Regions from separate parts of the Lysobacter yananisis genome, predicted to be linked through region 3. Evidence: riboswitches for the same ligand, from Rfam matches in the RefSeq annotation. Region 3 holds a riboswitch; each other region holds the start of a gene.
What was found. A riboswitch is a leader RNA that binds a small molecule or an ion and turns the genes downstream of it on or off. The one in region 3 is predicted to bind cobalamin.

Region 1 (7,047 bases), 280 kb from region 3:
CGACATGATGGGGTTGCAGGCCGGTTTCCTCGCGCAATTCGCGATACATGGCCTCCAGCGGCGTCTCGTCGCTGTTCATCCCGCCCTGCGGGAACTGCCAGCCGTCGCGATGCACCCTGCGCGCCCAGAACAGGCGGCCATCGGGATGCATCAGGACGATGCCTACATTGGGTCTGTAGCCGTCCGGATCGATCACGATGCGGACTCCTAATTTCACTGTCTCCGACTCTGCCACGGGGTCGGCCAGAGGACAAGCCGGGCAAAACGCCGCGAAAGGATTGACAAGACCGGCCCCGGCATGAAGAATGCGCGGCTCACCGTGGCTATGTAGCTCAGCCGGTTAGAGCACAGCACTCATAATGCTGGGGTCGGTGGTTCGAGTCCACCCATAGCCACCATAGAACAACGCGCCGCAACACCAATCAGGGCCCGCCAGCGCAGCGGGCTTTTTCGTATCCGCACCGCTGCATCCCGCCGCCGCGTTCGCGCCGGCTCCGGCGCTGCGCGATCATCGGTCTTCCACGCGCCGGCGCCGCCGGCTCCGCACCCGTTCGCCGCCATGCCCGCCATCGACATCTTCAAGGTCTTCACCCTGGAAGCCGCGCACCGGCTGCCGAACGTGCCGGAAGGCCACAAGTGCGCGCGCCTGCACGGGCATTCGTTCCGGGTCGAAGTGCACCTGCGCGGCGATATCGGCGAGCACAGCGGCTGGCTGATGGACTACGCCGACGTCAAGAAGGCGTTCCAGCCGATCCACGACCGGCTCGATCACCACTACCTCAACGACATCGAAGGCCTGGACAACCCGACCAGCGAGCGGCTGGCGGTGTGGATCTGGGAACAGCTCAAGCCGGCGCTGCCGCTGCTGAGCGAAATCGTGGTCCACGAGACCTGCACCGCCGGCAGCCGCTACCGCGGCGAGTGACCCGGCGCCGGCGCTTCGCGCCGGCATCTGCGACGCAAACCGATGCCGCGCCCGCTTCCGGGTCGGGTCATGCGCGCGCCACCGTATCGACATCCGCCCCCGCCAGCGTGGCCGGGCGGATCGGCGCAGGTCCGCGCAGCGAAGCCGCTTTGCCTATTCAGGTAGCAACCCCGTAACTGACTGAACCGGCAGGTTTTCTGAACGATTCAGGACCGCTGGTCGGCACCATGTTGCGGCGCAACAAAAGCCGGTCTATGCTGCATCGCACAATCCAGTCGCCCTCCGTCTGGGCCACCTTTTCAGGAGCTAAGCCATGTACCAGCAGTTCAACGAACAGTTCGCCGCCGCCACGCGCCAGTTCGCGGACACGGCCGCTCAGGTCAACCGCCTGGCCCTCGACAACGCCGAGGCCGTGTTCGGCCTGCAGATCGCCGCGATCGAAGACCGCGTCAACGCCACCTTCGCCTTCTTCGGCGAAGCCGCCGAGGCCCGCGACTTCGACGCCCTCAAGACCCTGTTCCCGAAGGGCGTGCAGGTGGCTCGCGAGAACGTCGAGCGCGCCGTCAGCACCGGCCAGGAAGCCTTCGGCCGCACCCTGAAGACCAACGAAGCGATCGCCGAGCTGGCCAAGTCGCAGGTCGAGACCGCCGCCAAGGCGACCCAGGCCAACGTCGAGAAGGCCACCAAGGCCGCGGCCAAGGCCGCCGCTCCGGCCGCCAAGTAAGCCTCGCGGCCGCCGCCTCTCTCCCGGCGGCCCGATGCGATGAAGAAACCCGGCAGCGCGAGCTGTCGGGTTTTTTCGTTTGCACGGTGCGCAGGCCCCGGCCGGAGGATCGGAAGCGCCCGGTAGGGGCGGCGCCAGCCGCGACTGCGGCAACGCGACTGCGGCGGTATCTGCGACGCGAGCGGAAACTCCGCGGTCGCGGCTTGCGCCGCTCCTACAGGAGGAGTTCGGGATTCAGAAGACCGGGCGCAATGCACCGGCCAGGGTCGCCGGGGCGGGCTGCGCCGCATGCGGCAGCCGGCCCCAGCACGGCGCCGGCAGGCGCCGGCGCAGGATCTCGAAGTTCTCGTCGGCGCGCGCCATGTGCGGGTCGATGCCATTGGCGATCCAACCGATCAGCTCGGCTCCGTCGGCCTGGATCGCGCGCGCGCTCAGCCGGGCGTGGTTGATCGCGCCCAGGCGCAGGCCGACCACCAGCACCACCGGCAGTTTCAGCGCGCGCACCAGGTCGATCTGGTCGAGCTGAGCGCTGACCGGCGCGGCCCAGCCGCCGACGCCCTCGACCACCACGGTGTCGGCCTGGGCGGCCAGCCGCGCGTGCGCGGCCAGGATCGGACCCAGCGCGATCTCGACGCCGGCTTCGGCCGCGGCGATCTCCGGCGCCAGCGGCTGCGGCAGGGCGTACGGGTTGACGTCTTCGTAGCGCGGCCGCGGATCGCTGGCGGCCTGCAGCAGCAACGCGTCCTCGTTGCGCCAGCCGTCCGGGCCGGGCTCGCAGCCGCTGGCGACCGGCTTCATGCCGACCGCGCGCGCGCCGCCGGCGCGCAGGGCGTGCAACAGGGCGGCGCTGGCGACCGACTTGCCGATGCCGGTATCGGTGCCGGTGACGAACAGGCCGGGGAGCCGGCGGGCAGAAGTCATGCGGGAGTCTCGCGGCTGGGGCCGCCCGGCGCGCGGACGGGACCGCGCGGCCGACGGCGCGCTTGTCGGAAGGGGCGGCGGCGCCTGTGACTGATCTCGCGCTTTCCCGGCGCCGCCCGGTGGGCATGGTAGTCGCAGCGGACGCCGCTGTTACACTCCGAAGATGTTTACTGCCTCCACACTTTCGGGCCAAAAGTCCGAGCAATACGCCCAATTGGTCGACCAGGCCCGCGCCCTGCTCGACGGCGAGCGCGACCGCATCGCCAACGCCGCCAATCTGTCGGCGCTGGTCAACCAGGCCCTGCCGCAGCTCAATTGGGTCGGTTTCTATTTCTTCGACGGCACCGAACTGGTGGTCGGCCCGTTCCAAGGGCTGCCGGCCTGCGTGCGCATTCCGCTCGACAAGGGCGTGTGCGGCGCAGCCGCCACCCGCCGCCAGACCCAGCGCGTGGCCGACGTGCACGCGTTCCCCGGCCACATCGCCTGCGACGCGGCCTCGCGCTCGGAAGTGGTGGTGCCGCTGACCCGCGGCGCCGAACTGATCGGCGTGTTCGACCTGGACAGCCCGATCCCGGACCGCTTCGACGCCGACGATCAGGCCGGCCTGGAAGCCTTGGCCCAGGTGTATGTGGAGTCGCTGGCATGAGCGGAACCAAGATGCGCAACATCGGCCCCAAGAGCGCGGCCTGGCTGCGCCAGGTGGGGCTGCGCACGCACGAGGACGTCGCCGCGATCGGCACGGTCGAGGCGTTCATGCGGGTCAAGCGCGCCGGCTTCAAGCCGACCTTGAACCTGCTCTACGCGATCGAAGGCGCGCTGCTGGACTGCCATTGGCAGGAGATTCCCGACGAGCGCCGCCAGGAGCTGATCCTGGCCGCCGAGGCGGCCACCGCGCTGCTGCCGGCGCCGCGCAACAAGCCGGCCGCCGCGCCGGTGCGCACGACGGTGCATAACGAAGATCGCCATGAGGACGGCGGCTTCGGCGGCTTCGGCGGCTTCGGCGCGGGCCGCGAGGAAGGCGGCCACGGCGGGGATGGCGATGGCGCCGGCGACGAACGCGCCGGCGACGAGCGCGACGACGACGGCGCGGCCGGCGACAACGGTCGCGACGAGGGCGGCCGGCACGACTGAGCCGGTGCCGCACGGCTGCGCCCGCGTCCTGCAGGAGCGGCGCAAGCCGCGACCGCGGCAACCCAGCCACGTCGAAAGCAGTAACGCGAGCGATCGCCGCGCGGTCGCACCTCGCGCCGCTCCTGCAGCGGCCTAGGGCGGCTCCGACCGGTCAGGCAGGCGGCGCCGGGTTCGCGTACACTGCGCCCCGCTTCGAGGTGACCCCGCGGCCAGGCCGCCGGGTTGAAACGGGAAGCCGGTGACGCCCGGCGGCGCGGATCTGCGATCCGGCCGCGGCCAGTCCGGCACTGCCCCCGCAACGGTAAGCGCGTCGACAGCGCGGCAACCGCCACTGTGCCACCGGCCTCGCGCCACCGGCATGGGAAGGCGCCGCGCCGGAACCGGTCCGCCGGTTCGGCCCGCAAGTCCGGAGACCGGCCCCGAAGCCCCCACAGGTTGCGATGCGGAGGGCATCGCGGCGGTCGCCGCGCCTTCGCGCCGGCTCGCCTGCGTTCGCCCTCCCCCGCCGCCGCCCTTCGCCGTTCGTCGTGCGCGCAGGATCGCGCGCGCAGGAGTGCTTCAATGCGTCGTTACCAGTTGCTGTCCCTCGCCATCGCCGGCGCCCTCGCGCTGCCGGCGGCCGCCGTCGCCGCGCCCGCCGGTGCGCCCACCGACCTGGATCAGGTCGTGGTCACCGCCAACCGCACCGCGGTCAGCGTCAACGACCTGCTGACCCCGGTCGACGTGCTCGACCGCGCCGACATCGAGCGCAGCCAGGCGCGCGACCTCAACGACCTGCTGCGCGGCCGCGCCGGCATCACCATCGCCAACCAGGGCGGCGCCGGCAAGCTGACCACGCTGTTCCTGCGCGGCAGCGAATCCGACCACGTGCTGGTGCTGGTCGACGGCCTCCGCATCGGTTCGCCGACCTCGGGCCTGGCCTCGCTGCAGGACCTGCCGCTGGAGTTGATCGACCGGATCGAGATCGTGCGCGGCCCGCGTTCGAGCCTGTACGGCGCCGACGCCATCGGCGGCGTGATCCAGGTGTTCACCCGCCGCGAGCGCCAGGGCTTCGCCCCGCGCGTGCACGCCGGCGGCGGCAGCAACGGCACGGTCGAGTTCGGCACCGGCTTCGGCGGCCGCGGCGGCCGCGGCTGGTTCGGCGCCGATTACAGCTTCCGCAAGACCCAGGGCATCAACGCCTGCCGCGGCGCCGGCTTCCCGGTGTTCGCCGGCTGCTTCACCGACGAGCCCGACCGCGACGGCTACGAGAGCCACGCGCTGTCGCTGCGCGGCGGCGTCGAGATCAACGAGCAGTGGAGCGTGGAAGGCCAGGCGCTGCGCGCCGAAGGGCAGAACGATTACGACGGCAGCTTCGTCAACTATTCCGAGACCGTGCAGCAGGTGATCGGCGGCAAGATCGACTGGCGGCCGAGCGAGCGCGTGCACGTGCAGCTGACCGGCGGGCGCAATGTCGACAGCTCCGACAACTTCCTCGGCGCGGTGCCGATGGGGTACTTCAGCACCAACCGCGACAGCGCGACCTTGCAGGCAGATTTCAACCTCTTCGACGGCCACGTGCTGAGCGCGGGCTTCGATTGGCTGCGCGACGAAGTGCGCAGCGACACCACCTACGACGAGCGTTCGCGCGACAACAAGGCCGGTTTCGTCCAGTACCAGGGCCGCTTCGGCAACCAGTCGTTCGAAGCCAGCGTGCGCCGCGACGACAACGAGCAGTTCGGCGGCCACACCACCGGCGGCGCCGCGTGGGGCCTGAACTTCGCCGACCACTGGCGCGTCACCGTCGGCTACGGCACCGCGTTCAAGGCGCCGACCTTCAACGAGCTGTACTACCCGTTCTTCGGCAACCACAACCTCAAGCCGGAAGAGTCCAAGACCTGGGAACTGGGCCTGGCCTACCGCGGCGAGAACTTCAACGCGCGCATCGACGGTTTCGACACCCGCGTGGACGAGCTGATCACCTTCGACTCGGCGATCAACCTGCCCAACAACATCGAACGCGCGCGCATGCGCGGCGCCGAGATCGGCATCGACACCACCTTCGCCGAGTGGACGCTGGCGGCGAGCGCGAGCTGGCTCGACACCGAGAACCGGGTCGGCTTCTACCGCGGCAACGACCTGCCGCGCCGCGCCAAGCACAGCGCGCGCATCGACCTGGACCGCGCCTTCGGCAAGTTCCGCGTCGGCGCCACCGCGGTGGGTTACGGCTCGCGCTACGACGACGTCGCCAACAGCAACCGCCTCGGCGGCTACGGCACGTTCGACCTGCGCGCGGAGTACGCGTTCACCGATGCGCTGAGCCTGCAGGCGCGGGTGGCCAATGTGTTCGACCGCGAGTACGAGACCGTGTCGTACTACAACCAGCCGGGCCGCGAGTGGTTCGTGACCCTGCGTTACGCGCCCAAGCCCTGATCGCGGGGCGTGGCCGGGGCCGGTTCGGCCTTGAGCGATGAGAACGGAGCCCGGCTTAGGCCGGGCTTCTTTTTTGCCGATGCGATGGGCGGCGCGGTTTCGCGCCTGCGGGAGCGGTGTGTGGCGCCGGGTCGGGCGCGGCCGCGATGGACGGTTCGTTGTAATCGATGTGGCGCGGTCGCGGCTTGCGCCGCTCCTACAGGGGGCCTTCGACGCCACGGCGCAAGCGACTCTGTAGGAGCGGCGCAAGCCGCGACCGCGGGGCTGCCGGTCGCTGCGAACTCGACCCAAGCGAAAAGCGCGGGCGAGGTTCAGGCCATCGCCGTGATCTGCTCGTCCAGCTCGGCCTGCAGATCGCGATGGCGCATCGCGCCGCTGCGTCGCGCCCACGCGCGCAGCCGCGCCAGTTCGGGCGAACGCCACGCCGCCATGCCGTAGGGGCTGCCGCAAACCGCGTGGTCGGGGCGCTCGCTGCGCGCCGATGCGTCGCGCCCCCATGCGGTCGCCGCGGCGAGACGATGCAGTTCGTCCGCCGTGGGCGCGCCGCATTCGGCGGCGTGCTCCAGCGCGAGGACGAATTCGGCCGGGTCGGGATAGAACGGCGACAGGCTGGCCGCGCGCAGTTCGTCGTCGCCGGCCCAGCGCAGCGCGGCGGCGAGCATGTCGGCGGCCTCGCGCACGCCGGGCAGGTGGGCGAGCCGCAAGTGCGCGAACAAGGCCAGCACGTTGGCGGTCGCGGTGCAGTCGACGAGATCGCGGCGGATGCCGTCGCGGCTCCAGGTCGCGAACACGCCGATGCGCAGCCACGGCGGGCGCAGCAGCGGCAACTGGGCGATGCGGCGGCGGGCGATCGCCAAGCAGGCGGTGCGGTGCGCGTCGGCATGGCTTATCCGGCCCGCGCGCAGCAGTTCCAGCAGCATGATCGCGGTGTCGT
Region 2 (7,047 bases), 440 kb from region 3:
CTCGAAGGCCTCGCCGAAGCGGCGCGCGGCCTCGCGCGCCAGCGCCTTGTCGCCGCCGGCGAACTGCTTGAGGTCGGCGCCGGCGCTGAAGAACTTCTCGCCTTCGCCGACGATCACCAGCGCGTAGACCTCGCGGTCGGCGTCGAGGTCGCGGACCAGGTCGCGCAGCGCGGCCAGGCTGTCGCGGGTCCAGGTGTTGGCCGGCGGGTTGCTCAACGTCACCACCGCGGTGTGGCCGTCGATGCGCAGCTGCAGCCCCGCATGGGTCTTGGCGGTCGAACTCATCGCAATTCCTCTTCGCTGTTGAGCAGGTGGCGCGCGATGATCACGCGCATGATCTCGTTGGTGCCTTCCAGGATCTGGTGCACGCGGCAGTCGCGCATCAGCCGCTCGATCGGGTACTCGCGGATGTAGCCGTAGCCGCCGTGGATCTGCAGCGCTTCGTTGCAGATCGAAAAGCCCGCGTCGGTGGCGAAGCGCTTGGCCATCGCGCACCACACGGTGGCGTCGCCGGCGCCGGCATCGACCTTGCGCGCGGCGGTGTGGACCATCTGCCGCGCCGCCACCAGCTGCGTGGCCATGTCGGCGAGCTTGAACTGCAGCGCCTGGAATTCGGCCAGTTTCTTGCCGAACTGGCGGCGCTCGCCCATGTAGCGCCGGGCCGCGTCGAGCGCGCCCTGGGCCGCGCCGAGCGAGCAGCTGGCGATGTTGAGGCGGCCGCCGTCGAGGCCCTTCATCGCGATCTTGAAGCCGTCGCCTTCCGCGCCGAGCAGGTGGTCGGCCGGCACGCGTACGCCTTCGAACGAAATGCCGCGGGTGGGCTGGCTGTTCCAGCCCATCTTCTCTTCCTTGCGCCCGTAGACGATGCCGGCCGCGTCGGCCGGCACCGCGAACGCGCTGATGCCGCGCGCGCCGTCGCCGCCGGTGCGCGCCATCACCACCAGCAGGTCGGTCGAGCCGGCGCCGGAGATGAAGGCCTTGGCGCCGTCGATGACGTAGTCGCCGCCGTCGCGCCGCGCGCGCGTGCGCAGCGAGGCCGCGTCCGAACCCGCGCCGGGCTCGGTCAGGCAGTACGAAGCCAGCTTGCGCCCGCTGGCCAGTTCCGCGCCCCAGCGCGCGCGCAGCGCCGGGGCGGCGTGCGCGGCGAACATCCAGGTGGCCATGTTGTGGATGCTGATGAAGGCGGCGGTGGAGGGATCGGCCGCGGCCAGTTCCTCGAACACGATCGCCGCGTCGAGCCGGGTCAGGCCGGAGCCGCCGGCCGCCTCGTCCACGTACAAGCCGCAGAAGCCCAGTTCGCCGGCCTGGGCGATGGCTTCGCGCGGAAACACGCTGTGCGCGTCCCAGTGCGCCGCATGCGGCGCGAGTTCGGCGCGGGCGAAATCGCGCGCGGCCTCGCGGTAGGCCGCCTGTTCTTCGCTGAGCCCGGTCGGCGCGGCCGGATGAACCTGCCAGTCCATGACCGCGGCCATCACTTGAGGCTGATCGTGGTGTTGACGCCGTGGCCCAGCGTGTCGTCGTCGAACCAGCGCGCGGTGACCGTCTTGGTCTGGGTGTAGAAGGTCACGGCCTGTTTGCCGTAGGGGCCGAGGTCGCCGAGCTTGGACGCGCGCGAGCCGCTGAAGGAGAACAGCGGCACCGGCACCGGGATCGGCACGTTGATGCCGACCTGGCCGACATCGATGTCCTCCTGGAAACGCCGCGCGGCCGCGCCGGACTGGGTGAAGATCGCGGTGCCGTTGCCGTTGGGATTGGCGTTGACCAGTTCGATCGCCTCGTCCAGCGTCTCCGCGCGCAGGATCACCAGCACCGGGCCGAAGATTTCCTCGTCGTAGATGCGCATGCCGGGCGCCGCGCCGGAGAAGATCGTCGGACCGACGAAGTTGCCGCGTTCGTAACCCGGCACCGCCGGCGCGCGACCGTCGAGTTCGAGCGTGGCGCCCTGCTCGACGCCGGAGGCGATCAGGCCCTCCACCCGCTCGCGCGCGGCGCAGGAGATCACCGGGCCGACGTCGGTGCCGGCCTCGGTGCCGGCGTTGACCTTGAGCGTCTTCGCCTTGGCCACCAGGTCGGCGATCCAGTCGTTGGCCGCGCCGACCAGCACCGCGGTCGAGGCCGCCATGCAGCGCTGCCCGGCCGCGCCGAACGCGGCGCCGGCGAGCGCGTTGAGCGTCTGCTCCTTGTTCGCGTCGGGCAGCACCACCGCGTGGTTCTTCGCGCCCATCATGCATTGCACGCGCTTGCCGGCGAGCGAGGCGCGCTGGTAGACGTGGGTGCCGACCTTGGTCGAACCCACGAACGACACCGCCTTGATGTCGGGGTGGTCGCAGATCGCATTGACCGCGGTTTCGCCGCCGTGGACGACGTTGAGCACGCCCTTGGGAATGCCCGCCTGCAACGCCAGCTCGCACAGGCGCATGGTCACCAGCGGGTCCTGCTCGGACGGCTTGAGCACGAAGGTGTTGCCGGTGGCGATGGCCATCGGGAACATCCACAGCGGGATCATCGCCGGGAAGTTGAACGGGGTGATGCCGGCGCACACGCCCAACGGCTGCAGCAGGGTGTAGGTGTCGACGCCGCCGGCGACGTTGTTGGCCAGTTCGCCCAGCTGCAGGTTGCCGATCGCCGCGGCGTGCTCGACCACTTCCAGGCCGCGGAACACATCGCCTTCCGCGTCGGGCAGGGTCTTGCCCTGTTCGGCGGTGAGGATCGCCGCCAGTTCGCCCATGTGCTCGCGGATCAGCTGCTGGTACTTGAGGAAGATCCGCGCGCGCGCGCCGATCGGCGTCTTGCGCCAGGTCTTGAACGCGCGCTGCGCGGCGGCGACGGCGGCGTCGATTTCCGCCGGCGTCGCCATCGGCACGCGCGCAAGCACGGCCTGGGTGGCGGGATTGACCACGTCGCGCCAGTGCGCGGTGGAGGATTCGACGAACTCGCCGTCGATCAGCAGCTTGACGGTCGCGACGTCGGTCGCGACTGCGTGCATGTCGTTCATGTTGGTCTCCGGATCGCACACCCGCGAAGGCAGGCGCTGCGCGAACGAAGACCGGGCGAAAGGCGGGCGCACGCGCGCCGCACCGCATCCGCTCGTCAGGTCGCCCGCCGCAACGCCCGAGGAGAACGCCGCGGCGCGGGCCGCGGCAAAGCCGCGTGCGCCGTCCCGACGTCCGCCACAGGCCGGTCTCCGGACTCGCGAGCGACGCGGATGCGTCCCGCCGGCGCCTTCCCGCGCGTTCGCGCAGTGGCCGATGCCGGCTGTAACTCGCCTACCGTTGCGGGGGCAGTGCCGGAATGGGACTCGCGTCCGCACCGGCTTCCCGTTTCACCCTGCGCGCTCGCTGGAGCGGGCGGCAGGACACCTGTGGCGCGCGCAGTGTAGTGGTTCGGCGGCGACAGCCACAAGCTGCGCCGCGGTATGGTCGCCGGCCGGCGCCTTCGTTCGCGCCGTCGGCGACGCGCGGCGGGCATCGCGCCGCGACCGACGCGCGCGGCGCTGCGACACGGCGAATGCGCGTTCGCGACGCGATGAACCGCGCGCCCGGCGAGCGCCATTTCATCCACCTGAATTGCACATCGCACCGCCGCCGCGACTTGGCCGATCGGCGGGATCGACGCCGCGCCCGGCTGCGCGCGAAGGCGCGTATAAGGGCCTCAGGCGGCCTGATTGCAGGCAACACCGGGACGTCCGCGCTCGTCCGCGCGCCGCCGGCCCACAGCGCGAATCACGCCGCGTCGCGGCCTGCTCAAGGAGAACCACATGCTCAGGAAGAACCGCATGCCCGAACACCACCGCGCCTCGAACAACGCGAATGCCCGCCGCGCGCGCGGCGCGCCGGCGCTGTGCCTGGCCCTCGCGCTCGCCGCTTCGTCGCTCCCGGCGTCGGCAGCCGACGACGCCGCGCCGCGCGATGTAAGCGGCACGGCGCCCAATGCCAGCGCCGGCGGCGCTTATGCGGTGGCCGAACACGGCGAGCATCTGTCGCCGCAGTTCCGCCAGCGCGCCTGGAACGACATCCGCGACAACGCGCGCAAGCTCAAGCTCGCCGCCGCGCCGCGATCCTCGGCGCGTTCGCTCGGCGGTTTCGCCTGGCCGCTGGCGCTCAACAACGGCCTGGCCGATCCGGGCTATCACGCGATCTCGAACTACGTCGACCAGGCCGGCGCCGGCCAGGTCCTCGACTACAGCTGCGGCGCGCGCAGCTACGACGGCCATCGCGGCACCGACTATTACCTGTGGCCGTTCTCCTGGTACAAGATGGACAACAATCAGGTGAAGGTGATCGCCGCGGCGGCGGGCACCATCGTCGGCCGCTACGACGGCAATTTCGACCGCAGTTGTTCGGTCAACAACAACAACTGGAACGCCGTCTACGTCCAGCACGCCGACGGCTCGGTCGCCTGGTACGGCCACATGAAGAACGGCTCGGTCACCGCCAAGGGCGTCGGCGCGAGCGTGGCGCAGGGCGAGTACCTCGGCATCGTCGGCAGTTCCGGCAGTTCGACCGAGCCGCACCTGCACTTCGAGGTCTACGACGCCAACGCCAACCTCATCGATCCTTACGCCGGCTCGTGCAACGGCCTGAATCTGTCTTCGGCCTGGGCCGCGCAGCGGCCGTACTACGACTCGGCGATCAACAAGCTGATCGTCGGCAACGCCCAACCGGCGTTCGCGTCGTGCCCGAACGCGGAGAGTCCGAACGAGAACACCGCGCTGCGCTACGGCCAGCAGGCCTCGTTCAGCGCGTTCTACCGCGACCAGCTCAACGGCCAGCAGAGCCAGTACCGGATCCTGCGGCCGAACGGCACGGTGTTCGCCTCGTGGACGCACAACGGCCCGGCGCCGCATTACGCCTCGTCGTGGTGGAACTGGACCTGGAGCAGTTTCGCGCCGAGCGGGCCGGCGGGCGTCTGGCGCTTCGAGGTCGCCTACAACGGCACGACCTACAGCAAGAACTTCACCTTGTCGCCCTGACCCCGGGGAGTCCCAGGCTCGGCGCCGCCGGTGGCGGTGCCGGGCCGTCGGCGGTGCGGCGGCGATAGCCGCACGCATCGCCGCGGCGGGGTACGAGCAGCGCTTGCGTTCGCGTGCGCCGCCGTCGCGGCGCGCCAGCGCCCGATGCGCGCTTGCGCTTCGACGGTGCGATGGCTGGGCCGGCGGCGATCCTTCCGCGCGATCCGAACCAGCGACGCGGCCGTTGCAAGCGCTCGGCCGCGCAAGGTTGATCGCGTGAACGCACGCGGCCCTACCCTCGTCCGCGACGCTTGGCGCGGTCGCTACCGCCGCGGCCTCACTGCCGCCGCCACTCCGCGCACATCGCGCCGGCCGTGCCGCCGAGGAACACCGCTTCGCGGTCCATGCGCCCGTCCAGGCGCTGCACCCAGACCTCGGTGTGGCCGCCGGTGTCCTGGTTCTGCCGGCGCGCGCGCACCCGCGCCGCGGCGCTGGCGATGTCGCGGGTGGGGAACGCGATCTCTTGCGAACCGTTGATGCGCAGGCGCCAGAACCGCTGCGCGTGGGATACGACTTCGTAGATCGTCACCAGCGTGGACATCGGCACTCCATGCGGTCCGGCGATGCGGGGTGGCGCCACGCTAACAAAGCCCAAACGTGATGAATGTAGGAAAACCCCGATTCACCGTCGGCATGCGTCTACACAAGCGTAGACACCCGGTTACGTAACGTAGTCATCCGCCGACGTTCGCGTCGGCGCACCGCACTTTGCCCGCGGGCGAGTTGCGGACCTCGGAAACGGCCTGGACATTCGCTCGCATCATCTACGGAGCGATAAGGAAATGATCCGGGTGTTCATCGTCGATGACCAGCCATTGGTCCGTCACGGACTGCGCTGGATCCTGGGCGCGCACAGCGACATCGACGTGGTCGGCGAAGCCGGCGATCCGCACGAGGCGGTCCAGCGATTGGACCAGTCCGCGGCGGACGTGGCCTTGTGCGGCTTCAACCTGCCCGACGACGACGGCCTGGGCCTGGTGCAGCGGCTGCTGCGGCACGATCCCGCGCTGCGCATCCTGATCGTGTCGGTGGTCGGCGACGGGCCGATGCCGCGCCGCCTGCTCGCCGCCGGCGCGCTGGGCTACGTGTCCAAGACCCGCGACGCCGCGGTGGTGGTGCGCGCGCTGCGCGAAGTCGCCGCGGGCCGTCGTTTCATCGACGACTCGCTCGGCGGCCGCATCCTGTTCGAGTCCTCGCCGTTCGACCGGCTCAGCCCGCGCGAGTTGGAAGTGACCCGGCTGATGGTCGAGGGCCGGCGCAACCACGAGATCGCACTGGCCCTGCGCGTGGCCGAATCGACCGTGCGCACGCTGCGTTCGCGCGCGCTGGGGAAGCTGGACGTGCGCGGCGAAGGGGCGTTGATGCGGTTGGCGATCGACCATGGGTGGGTCGCGCGCGGGGGATGAAACGCGATGGCACCGGGCGCGCGATGCTGGCGGAGCCGCCGGCGATCCGCTCACGTCCGCTCACCCCTGCGGATCGGCCCACGGCGCGCGTTCGAACTGCTGCGCCAGGTATTCGATCAGGGCCTGCACCCGCGCCGGCCGCTCGCGCCCCGGCGGGGTGACCACGTGCAAGGCGATCGGCGGCGGCGCCCACTGCGGCATCACGATCTCCAGCGCGCCGCTGCGCAGTTCGCGCCAGACCAGGAACTCCGGCTGCAGCGCCAGCCCCAGCCCCGCCAGCAACGCGGGATTGAGCGCCTCGGCGTTGTTGACCCGCAACGGCGCCGGCACGCTCAACGAGAAGTCGCCGTGGCGCGCATGGTGGAAGCGCCAGGCGTTGCCGAAACGCGAGTACGCGTAGGCCAGCGCGCTGTGGCCGGCGAGTTCGCGCGGATGGGTCGGCCGCCCGCGCGCGTCCAGGTACGCCGGCGCCGCCACCAGCACGATGCGCACGCCGCACAGGCGCCGCGCCAGCAGGCTCGAATCGGCCAGCGCCGAGATGCGCAGGGCGAGGTCGTAGCCGCCGCCGACCAGGTCGGTGACGCCGTCGTCGAAGTCGATGTCCAGCGCGATCTCCGGATAGCGCTGCAT
Region 3 (7,047 bases):
GGCGCCCATTGCAGCTGCAACGCCTGGATCGGCGCGCGCACCGCGCTGGCGTCGATCAGCAGCGCGGTCTGCGGCAGCTTGGCGGTGTCGCCGGCGGTGCTGCGCGCTTCGACCCGGCGCAGGCGGCCGTCGGTTTCCACTTCGCTGATCAGCTCCCAGCCTTTGTTCGTCCCGGCCGGCGCGGCCGGCAGCGGGAACCACGGCAGCGAGCGGCGCTGCGGCGCGCGCGCCAGCGGTTGCTCCGGCGCGAACACCTCGGCCGGCACGATGGCGCCGCCGGCGTCGATCACGTCGATGTCGCGCAACTGCGCGCTTTGCGCCTGCGCGTACACGGACGGATCGAGTTCGACCCGATACGCGCCGCCGTCGTCGCGGCTGAGTTGCAACGGCCATTGCCGCGCATAGTCCTGGCGCGGCGCCGCGGCCAGCGGCAAGGCGAGAACCAGCAGCGCCAGCGTGAGGGAACGGGATTTCATGCGGAAGCGTCCTGCTCGGTGCGTGAATCGGAAGGAGGTTCGCCGCCATCGGCCTGCGCATCGCGCGACGGCGGCGCCGGCGCGAAGTAGCCGACCAGCGTGCACAACAGGCCGTAGGCGATGAACGAGGCGATGCCCAACAGGTTGCCCAGGTGGCTGCGGTCGATCAGCACCAGCTTGGCCAGCACCACCGCCATCAGCACCGCGCCGGCCAGCCACAGCCCGCGCTGGCCGCGGCGCGAGCCGGCGATCCAGCCGGCCACGCCGAGCACGCTCCAGGTCACGGTCAGGCTGGTCTGCACCAGGCTGGCCGAATACATCGACGGGCTCCAGGCCACGCCGCCCCAGAAGTGGGCGCTGCGCAGCACCTCGACGGTGACCAGGGCGAAGCCGCCCAACGCCAGCAGCGGCACCCGGCGCCGGCCGAGACCGGCCGGGACCAGCGTCGAAGCCAGCCAGGCGCCGAGCACCGACAGGGTTCCCCACTGGATCAGGGCCTGCGGATTGAGCAACGGCAGCCACATCAGCGGCGCCGGGTCGGCGTCGCTGCCCAGGCGCACGATCGTCGCAAAGGCCAGCACCAACGCGAAGCCCGCCATCGCCCCGCCGCGCCACTGCGCGAAGCGTTCGGCCACCGGCCGCTCGATCAGGCCCGGCCGCCACAGGCAGGCCGCGGCCATCGCCAGCAGCGGCGCGGTCAATGCGGCGAACTGCCAGCCCGAGCCGAACGCGGTGGCGTCGTCGCGCAGCCACAGCTGCAGGCACACGCCGGGCAGGATCGCCCACGACCACAGCCAGCCCAGATGGGCGAACGCGAGTTCGCCCTTGCCGCTCGCGCGCAACGCGCGCAGCAGGCGCCAGCCCAGCAGCGCATACGCCGCCCACGCCAGCCAGCCCCAGTTGCGCAACGGCCACAGGTGGCCGTCGATGTGCCACAAGGCGAACAGGGCCGCCACCGCCGGCGCCAGCATCGCGGTCGCCGACAGCGCCCGCCACGGATGCCGGGCGAAGATTTCCGCGGCCAGCCAGGCGCTCGCCACCGTCAGCGCAAAACCCGCGTTGGCGCGCGCGGCGGACGGCACGAACGCCTCGATCTGACCGGCGAACGCGCCCAGCCACCACAGCAGGCCCCACAAGTAGTACAGCCCGGCGAGCGCCGCGGGCGCACCGGCCGCGGCGCTGCGGCGGTAGCTGGCGGCGCTGGCCAGGCCGGCCAGCGCGATCAGCAACGCGCCGGCGAAGTTGGCGTTGAGGAAGATCCAGCGCGCGTCCCAGATCTCGTCGCTGGCGCCGATCGCGAAGGCCATCGCCGCGGCCAGTTGCAAGCCGGCGCCGGTCAGCTGCGGCAGCAGGCGCTGCTGGCGCAGGCCGAGCCAGACCAACGCCGCGCCTTCCAGCGCGAACACGCAGGCGGTGGCCTCGGCGGCGAGCGCCAGCGGCACCGCCAGGGTCGCGAAGCCCACCCCGAGCAGCGCGTACGGCGTGCTCAGCGCGAAGAAGCGCGAGTCGCGGCGCAGCCACCACGCCAGCGCCGCGTACAGCGCGCCCAGGCCCAGCGCGCAGAACGCCAGCGGCATGCGCGCGCCTTGCAGCAGCCCGGCCTGCAGGCTGAAGGCGATCAGCGGCGTGCCGAACACCAGGCAGCCGTCGATCAGGTCGCGCCGGCCGGCGGCGCGGCGGCGCGCGTACAGCACCGGGATCAGCAGATAGAAGGCGAAGAACAGCAGCAGGAACGGCTCGGTGGTCGAGTAATGCTCCGGCCGGTACTTGAGCACGCCCCACAGCGTGCCGATGCCCCAGGTGAAGGCGAAGCCGAGCAGGTTCAGCACCCGCCACGGCCGCCACCAGGCGATGGCGAAGATGCCGGCGTTGAGCACGGCGTAGTAGCCGAACAGGGCGACGTGGTTGCCCGAGCCGGTCGACAGCCAGATCGGCGCGAGGAAGCCGGCGAGGATCGCGAACACCGCCAGCGCCATCGCGTTCTGCTTCACCGACAGCACGCCGGTGCCGGCCACCAGCACCACGCTCAGCGCGAACGCGGCGCCGGCCGGGATCATGCCGTAGAGCTTGAACGCGGCGAACACCACCAACAGCAGCACGCCGATCGCGCCGCCCTGCAGGCTCAGCGCGAACACCCGCTTGCGTTCGCGCTGGCGCCAGCCGAACACCAGCGCGGCCATCGCCGCGGCGGCGACGCCGGCCAGGCGCAGTTCCACCGGCACCCGCATCCAGCCCTGGTCGCTGGCGTACTTGAGCAGGGCGGCGACGCCGGCCAGCAGCACCAGCATGCCGACCTTGACCGGCACGTTGCCCTCGGTGAACCAGCGCCGCAGCCAGCGCGCGGCGACGGTGACGACGTCCGGCTGAGCCGGCGCGCGCGGCGCCTGCGGGCGCGGCGGCGGCACCGGCGCGGCGGGCGTCGAGGTCGGGGGCACCGAAGTCGAGGGCGGCGCAGCCGCGGGCAGCGGCGGCGGTTGCGCCGGGGTCGCCGCGGGGCGCTCTGGTGCCGCGCTCGCAGGGCCGGGGGCGGCCGGGACGGCGACGGAAGGCGCCGAAACGCGCTCGCCCTGCGCCCGCGCCGCGGCCTCGCGTGCGCTCGATTCGGCCAGGGTCGCCTGGTGGCCCGCCGGTCCGCCCGACTGGCGCAGGCGCTCGACTTCGCGCTCCAGCCCGCTCACCCGGCCGCGCAGCGAGCCGAGCTGGACCAGCGCGACCACCAGCAGCACCGGTACCGCCAGGACCGCGAGGACCAGCAAGACAATCAGCGATTCCATCACGTTTCCCCTATCCTTATGGCGGGCACGTTACACCAACCACGGCACCTTGCGGGGGTGTCCTTCACCCCGTGCATACCTTGCTGACTCACCACATATCGCGTTGACGAAATCGACGAACCCCACTATGTTGTGTCCGTCGGTGCCGGTCGAGAGACCGGCTGAATAGGGAAGCCGGTAGGGAGGGCCCGCGGATCGCCGCGCGGCCGCCGAAGCCGGCGCTGCCCCGCAGCGGTATGGGAAACGAACGGGCCATGGCACTGGGCGCGACAAGCGCCTGGGAAGCGGCCCCAGTAGGACAAAAGCGAGGAACGAGCGGAGAGGAGTGAGGAGTGAGCGAAGGCGGATCGCTGCGGCTCGCTCCTCACTCCTCTCCGCTCTGTTTCTGGCTCTGAGTCCCGAGCCCGAAGACCTGCCGACAGCCGCGCGTCGCACAACCGCGCGGTCCCGGCCCAATGGAGTCTTCGGGGGAAGACCGGCCGGTGTCGCGGCACGACGGGGCCACCGTCGCGTCCGACCGCTTCGGCGCCATGCGCGGAGCGGCCCGTGCCCGGAACCTTCCGGCGCGCGCGACACCCAGCCAGCGCTCCGACGCTCCGCGCCCGCGGGGGCACGGCCGTGCCGTCGGCGACGCCGCTTTATGCGGTTCGCTGCCGATGGCGCGTCCGCGTTCTCCGCACCGTGCACCCACGCCCCGGAGCAATGCCATGACCACACTGGAAACCGATTCGTCCGTCGCCCCCGCCGCGGACGCCGCCGCCGCCCCCGCTACCAACGTCAAACCGGCACGCAGCGCACAAGACGCGCCCGGCTTCGCGCTGACCCCGCCGGCCGCGAACCTGACGATGAGCGTGACCAAGCGCAGCGGCCGCCGCGAGCCGGTCGACCTCAACAAGATCGTGCGCGCGGTGACCCGCTGCGCCGAAGGCTTGTATTCGGTCGACCCGATGCGCGTGTCCACCCGCACCATCTCCGGCCTGTACGACGGCGCGACCACGCGCGAGCTCGACGAGCTGTCGATCCGCACCGCCGCGCTGCTGACCGCCGAAGAGCCCGAATACGGCCGCCTGGCCGCGCGCCTGCTCGCCGGGGTGATCGAGAAGGAAGTCGCCGGGATCGAGATCCACGCGTTCTCGCAGTCGGTCCAGCGCGGCTTCGACCTGGGCCTGATCAACCAGCGCCTGCTCGACTTCGTCCAGGCCAACGCGCGCAAGCTCAACGACGCGATCGACCGCAACCTCGACGCCAAGTTCGACTACTTCGGCCTGCGCACCCTGTACGACCGCTACCTGCTGCGCCACCCGACCGCGCGCACCGTCATCGAGACCCCGCAGCAGTTCTTCCTGCGCATCGCCTGCGCGCTGAGCGAAGACGTGTCCGACGCGCTGGCGCTGTACCGGCGCATGGCCCAGCTCGACTACATCCCGTCCTCGCCGACCCTGTTCAACTCCGGCACCACCCACGAACAGCTGTCGAGCTGCTTCCTGCTGGATTCGCCGGAAGACTCGCTGGAAGCGATCTACAAGCGCTACATGGACGTGGCCAAGCTGAGCAAGTTCAGCGGCGGCATCGGCCTGAGCTACACCCGCATCCGCGCGCGCGGCTCGCTGATCCGCTCGACCAACGGCCTGAGCAACGGCATCGTGCCGTGGCTGAAGACGCTCGACGCCTCGGTCGCCGCGGTCAACCAGGGCGGCAAGCGCAAGGGCGCGGCCTGCGTGTACCTGGAGCCGTGGCACGCCGACATCGAAGAGTTCCTGGAACTGCGCGACAACACCGGCGACGAAGCGCGCCGCACCCACAACCTCAACCTCGCCAACTGGATTCCCGACGAATTCATGCGCCGGGTCGAGGCCGACGCCGACTGGTCGCTGTTCGACCCGGCCAAGGTGCCGCAGCTGACCGACCTGTGGGGCGAGTCGTTCGAACGCGCCTACCGCGCCGCCGAGGCCGCCGGCCAAGCGGTCAAGAAGGTCAAGGCGCGCGACATCTACGCGCGGATGATGCGCACCCTGGCGCAGACCGGCAACGGCTGGATGAACTTCAAGGACAAGTCCAACCGCGCCTGCAACCAGACCCTGCGCGACGGCAACGTGGTGCACCTGTCGAACCTGTGCACCGAGATCCTGGAAGTGACCTCGCAGGACGAAACCGCGGTGTGCAACCTCGGCTCGATCAACCTGTCGCACCACGTCGAAATCTTCGAGGATGGCAAGGGCGCGTTCGATTTCGAAAAGCTCGCCGAGACCGTGCGCCTGGCCGTGCGCCAGCTCGACCGCGTGATCGACCTGAACTTCTACCCGATCGAGACCGCGCGCCGCGCCAACCTGCGCTGGCGTCCGGTCGGCCTCGGCACGATGGGCCTGCAGGACGTGTTCTTCAAGCTGCGCCTGCCGTTCGACTCCGAGCCGGCGCGCAAGCTCGGCCGCGAGATCGCCGAAGCCATCTACTTCCACGCCCTGTCGGCGTCGAACGAACTGGCGATGGAGCACGGCAAGCACCCCGGCTACGAAGACACCCGCGCCAGCATCGGCGAACTGCAGTTCGAAGCCTGGGGCGTGGAACCGTCGCAGCCGGAGCGCTGGACCGAGCTACGCGCACGCATCAAGCAGCACGGCCTGCGCAACTCGCTGCTGGTGGCGATCGCGCCGACCGCGACCATCGCCTCGATCGCCGGCTGCTACGAGTGCATCGAGCCGCAGGTGTCGAACCTGTTCAAGCGCGAGACCCTGTCGGGCGACTTCCTGGTGGTCAACAAGTACCTGGTCGAGGAGCTCAAGAAGCTCGGCATGTGGACGCCGGAAATGCGCGACCGGATCAAGATGGCCGAAGGCTCGATCCAGGCGGTGACGGAGATCCCCGAATCGCTGCGCCAGGTCTACCGCACCGCGTGGGAACTGCCGATGCGTTCGCTGATCGACATGGCCGCCGACCGCGGCGCGTTCATCGATCAAAGCCAGTCCTTGAACCTGTTCATCGAGAGCCCGAACATCGGCCAGCTCAGCTCGATGTACATGTACGCCTGGAAGAAGGGCCTGAAGACCACGTACTACCTGCGCTCGCGTCCGGCGACCAAGATCGCCAAGACAACGGTCAGCGCGCCGGCCGCAGCGCCGGTGGCGCCGAAGCCGGAATACACCGAGAGCGACGCGATCGCCTGCTCGCTGGAAAATCCGGAAGCCTGCGAGGCTTGCCAGTAAGGTCGAGAAGTGAGCGGAGAGGAGTGAGGAGTGAGCAAGGGCGGTCAGGGGTGCCTGGCTGCTCTTCTCAGGACGGTGAGCATGCGGCTTATCTCGTCGATCAGCGATTTTATTTCTGGCAGATCGGCGGTTCGCAACCAGCCTACCCGCTCGCAAATCAGCAACTGGGTGTGTAGCTCCGCCAAAGATCCGTGCGCGATCGACAGAAACTGCCGTCTCTCGCGCTTGGATTCGCGAGTCCATCCCTCAGCCGTATTGCTCGGCACCGAAATTGCCGCCCTGTTGAGTTGCGACCTCATACCGAATCGCTCCATCGCCGGCAATTGCCGAGACACCAGACAGACCTTTTCGGCCAGTCGAATAGCTTTATTCCAGACAACAGTTTCTTGGTAGTGCACGACGGCCTCCTTGCCCCCAAGGTCTCAGCTCGCCGGCACACCTGCATTAGGAAAACCGCCCATGTCCTCGTCAGCGATGTCCTCGCTCACTCCTCACTCCTCTCCGCTCACTCCTAAGCTGCTCGATCCAGGCTTCGACCTGACCCTGCGCCCGATGCGCTACGCGCAGTTCTACGAGATGTACCGCGACGCCATCCGC

Region 1: it holds a riboswitch for cobalamin, as region 3 does, so the genes downstream of both, btuB (TonB-dependent vitamin B12 receptor) here and RDV84_RS01755 (ribonucleoside-diphosphate reductase subunit alpha) in region 3, are expected to answer to the same signal.
Region 2: it holds a riboswitch for cobalamin, as region 3 does, so the genes downstream of both, RDV84_RS03575 (CoA-acylating methylmalonate-semialdehyde dehydrogenase) here and RDV84_RS01755 (ribonucleoside-diphosphate reductase subunit alpha) in region 3, are expected to answer to the same signal.

What each region holds. Positions count from the first base shown of each region.
Region 1 covers NZ_CP133568.1:670,061-677,107, forward strand. Annotated here, with positions in the region: gene RDV84_RS02890 (RNA pyrophosphohydrolase) at 1-196, opposite strand, end outside; tRNA gene RDV84_RS02895 (tRNA-Met) at 322-398, shown strand; gene queD (6-carboxytetrahydropterin synthase QueD) at 569-925, shown strand; gene RDV84_RS02905 (phasin family protein) at 1,239-1,649, shown strand; gene bioD (dethiobiotin synthase) at 1,884-2,570, opposite strand; gene RDV84_RS02915 (GAF domain-containing protein) at 2,734-3,216, shown strand; gene RDV84_RS02920 (TfoX/Sxy family protein) at 3,213-3,701, shown strand; cobalamin riboswitch at 3,893-4,125, shown strand; gene btuB (TonB-dependent vitamin B12 receptor) at 4,263-6,113, shown strand; gene RDV84_RS02930 (hypothetical protein) at 6,425-7,047, opposite strand, start outside.
Region 2 covers NZ_CP133568.1:825,838-832,884, forward strand. Annotated here, with positions in the region: gene RDV84_RS03565 (enoyl-CoA hydratase) at 1-285, opposite strand, end outside; gene RDV84_RS03570 (acyl-CoA dehydrogenase family protein) at 282-1,460, opposite strand; gene RDV84_RS03575 (CoA-acylating methylmalonate-semialdehyde dehydrogenase) at 1,472-2,986, opposite strand; cobalamin riboswitch at 3,159-3,378, opposite strand; gene RDV84_RS03580 (M23 family metallopeptidase) at 3,758-4,972, shown strand; gene RDV84_RS03585 (DUF2188 domain-containing protein) at 5,289-5,552, opposite strand; gene RDV84_RS03590 (response regulator) at 5,803-6,417, shown strand; gene RDV84_RS03595 (LysR family transcriptional regulator) at 6,478-7,047, opposite strand, start outside.
Region 3 covers NZ_CP133568.1:389,650-396,696, forward strand. Annotated here, with positions in the region: gene RDV84_RS01745 (DUF3999 domain-containing protein) at 1-476, opposite strand, end outside; gene RDV84_RS01750 (DUF2339 domain-containing protein) at 473-3,250, opposite strand; cobalamin riboswitch at 3,374-3,684, shown strand; gene RDV84_RS01755 (ribonucleoside-diphosphate reductase subunit alpha) at 4,096-6,450, shown strand; gene RDV84_RS01760 (four helix bundle protein) at 6,495-6,848, opposite strand; gene RDV84_RS01765 (ribonucleotide-diphosphate reductase subunit beta) at 6,910-7,047, shown strand, end outside.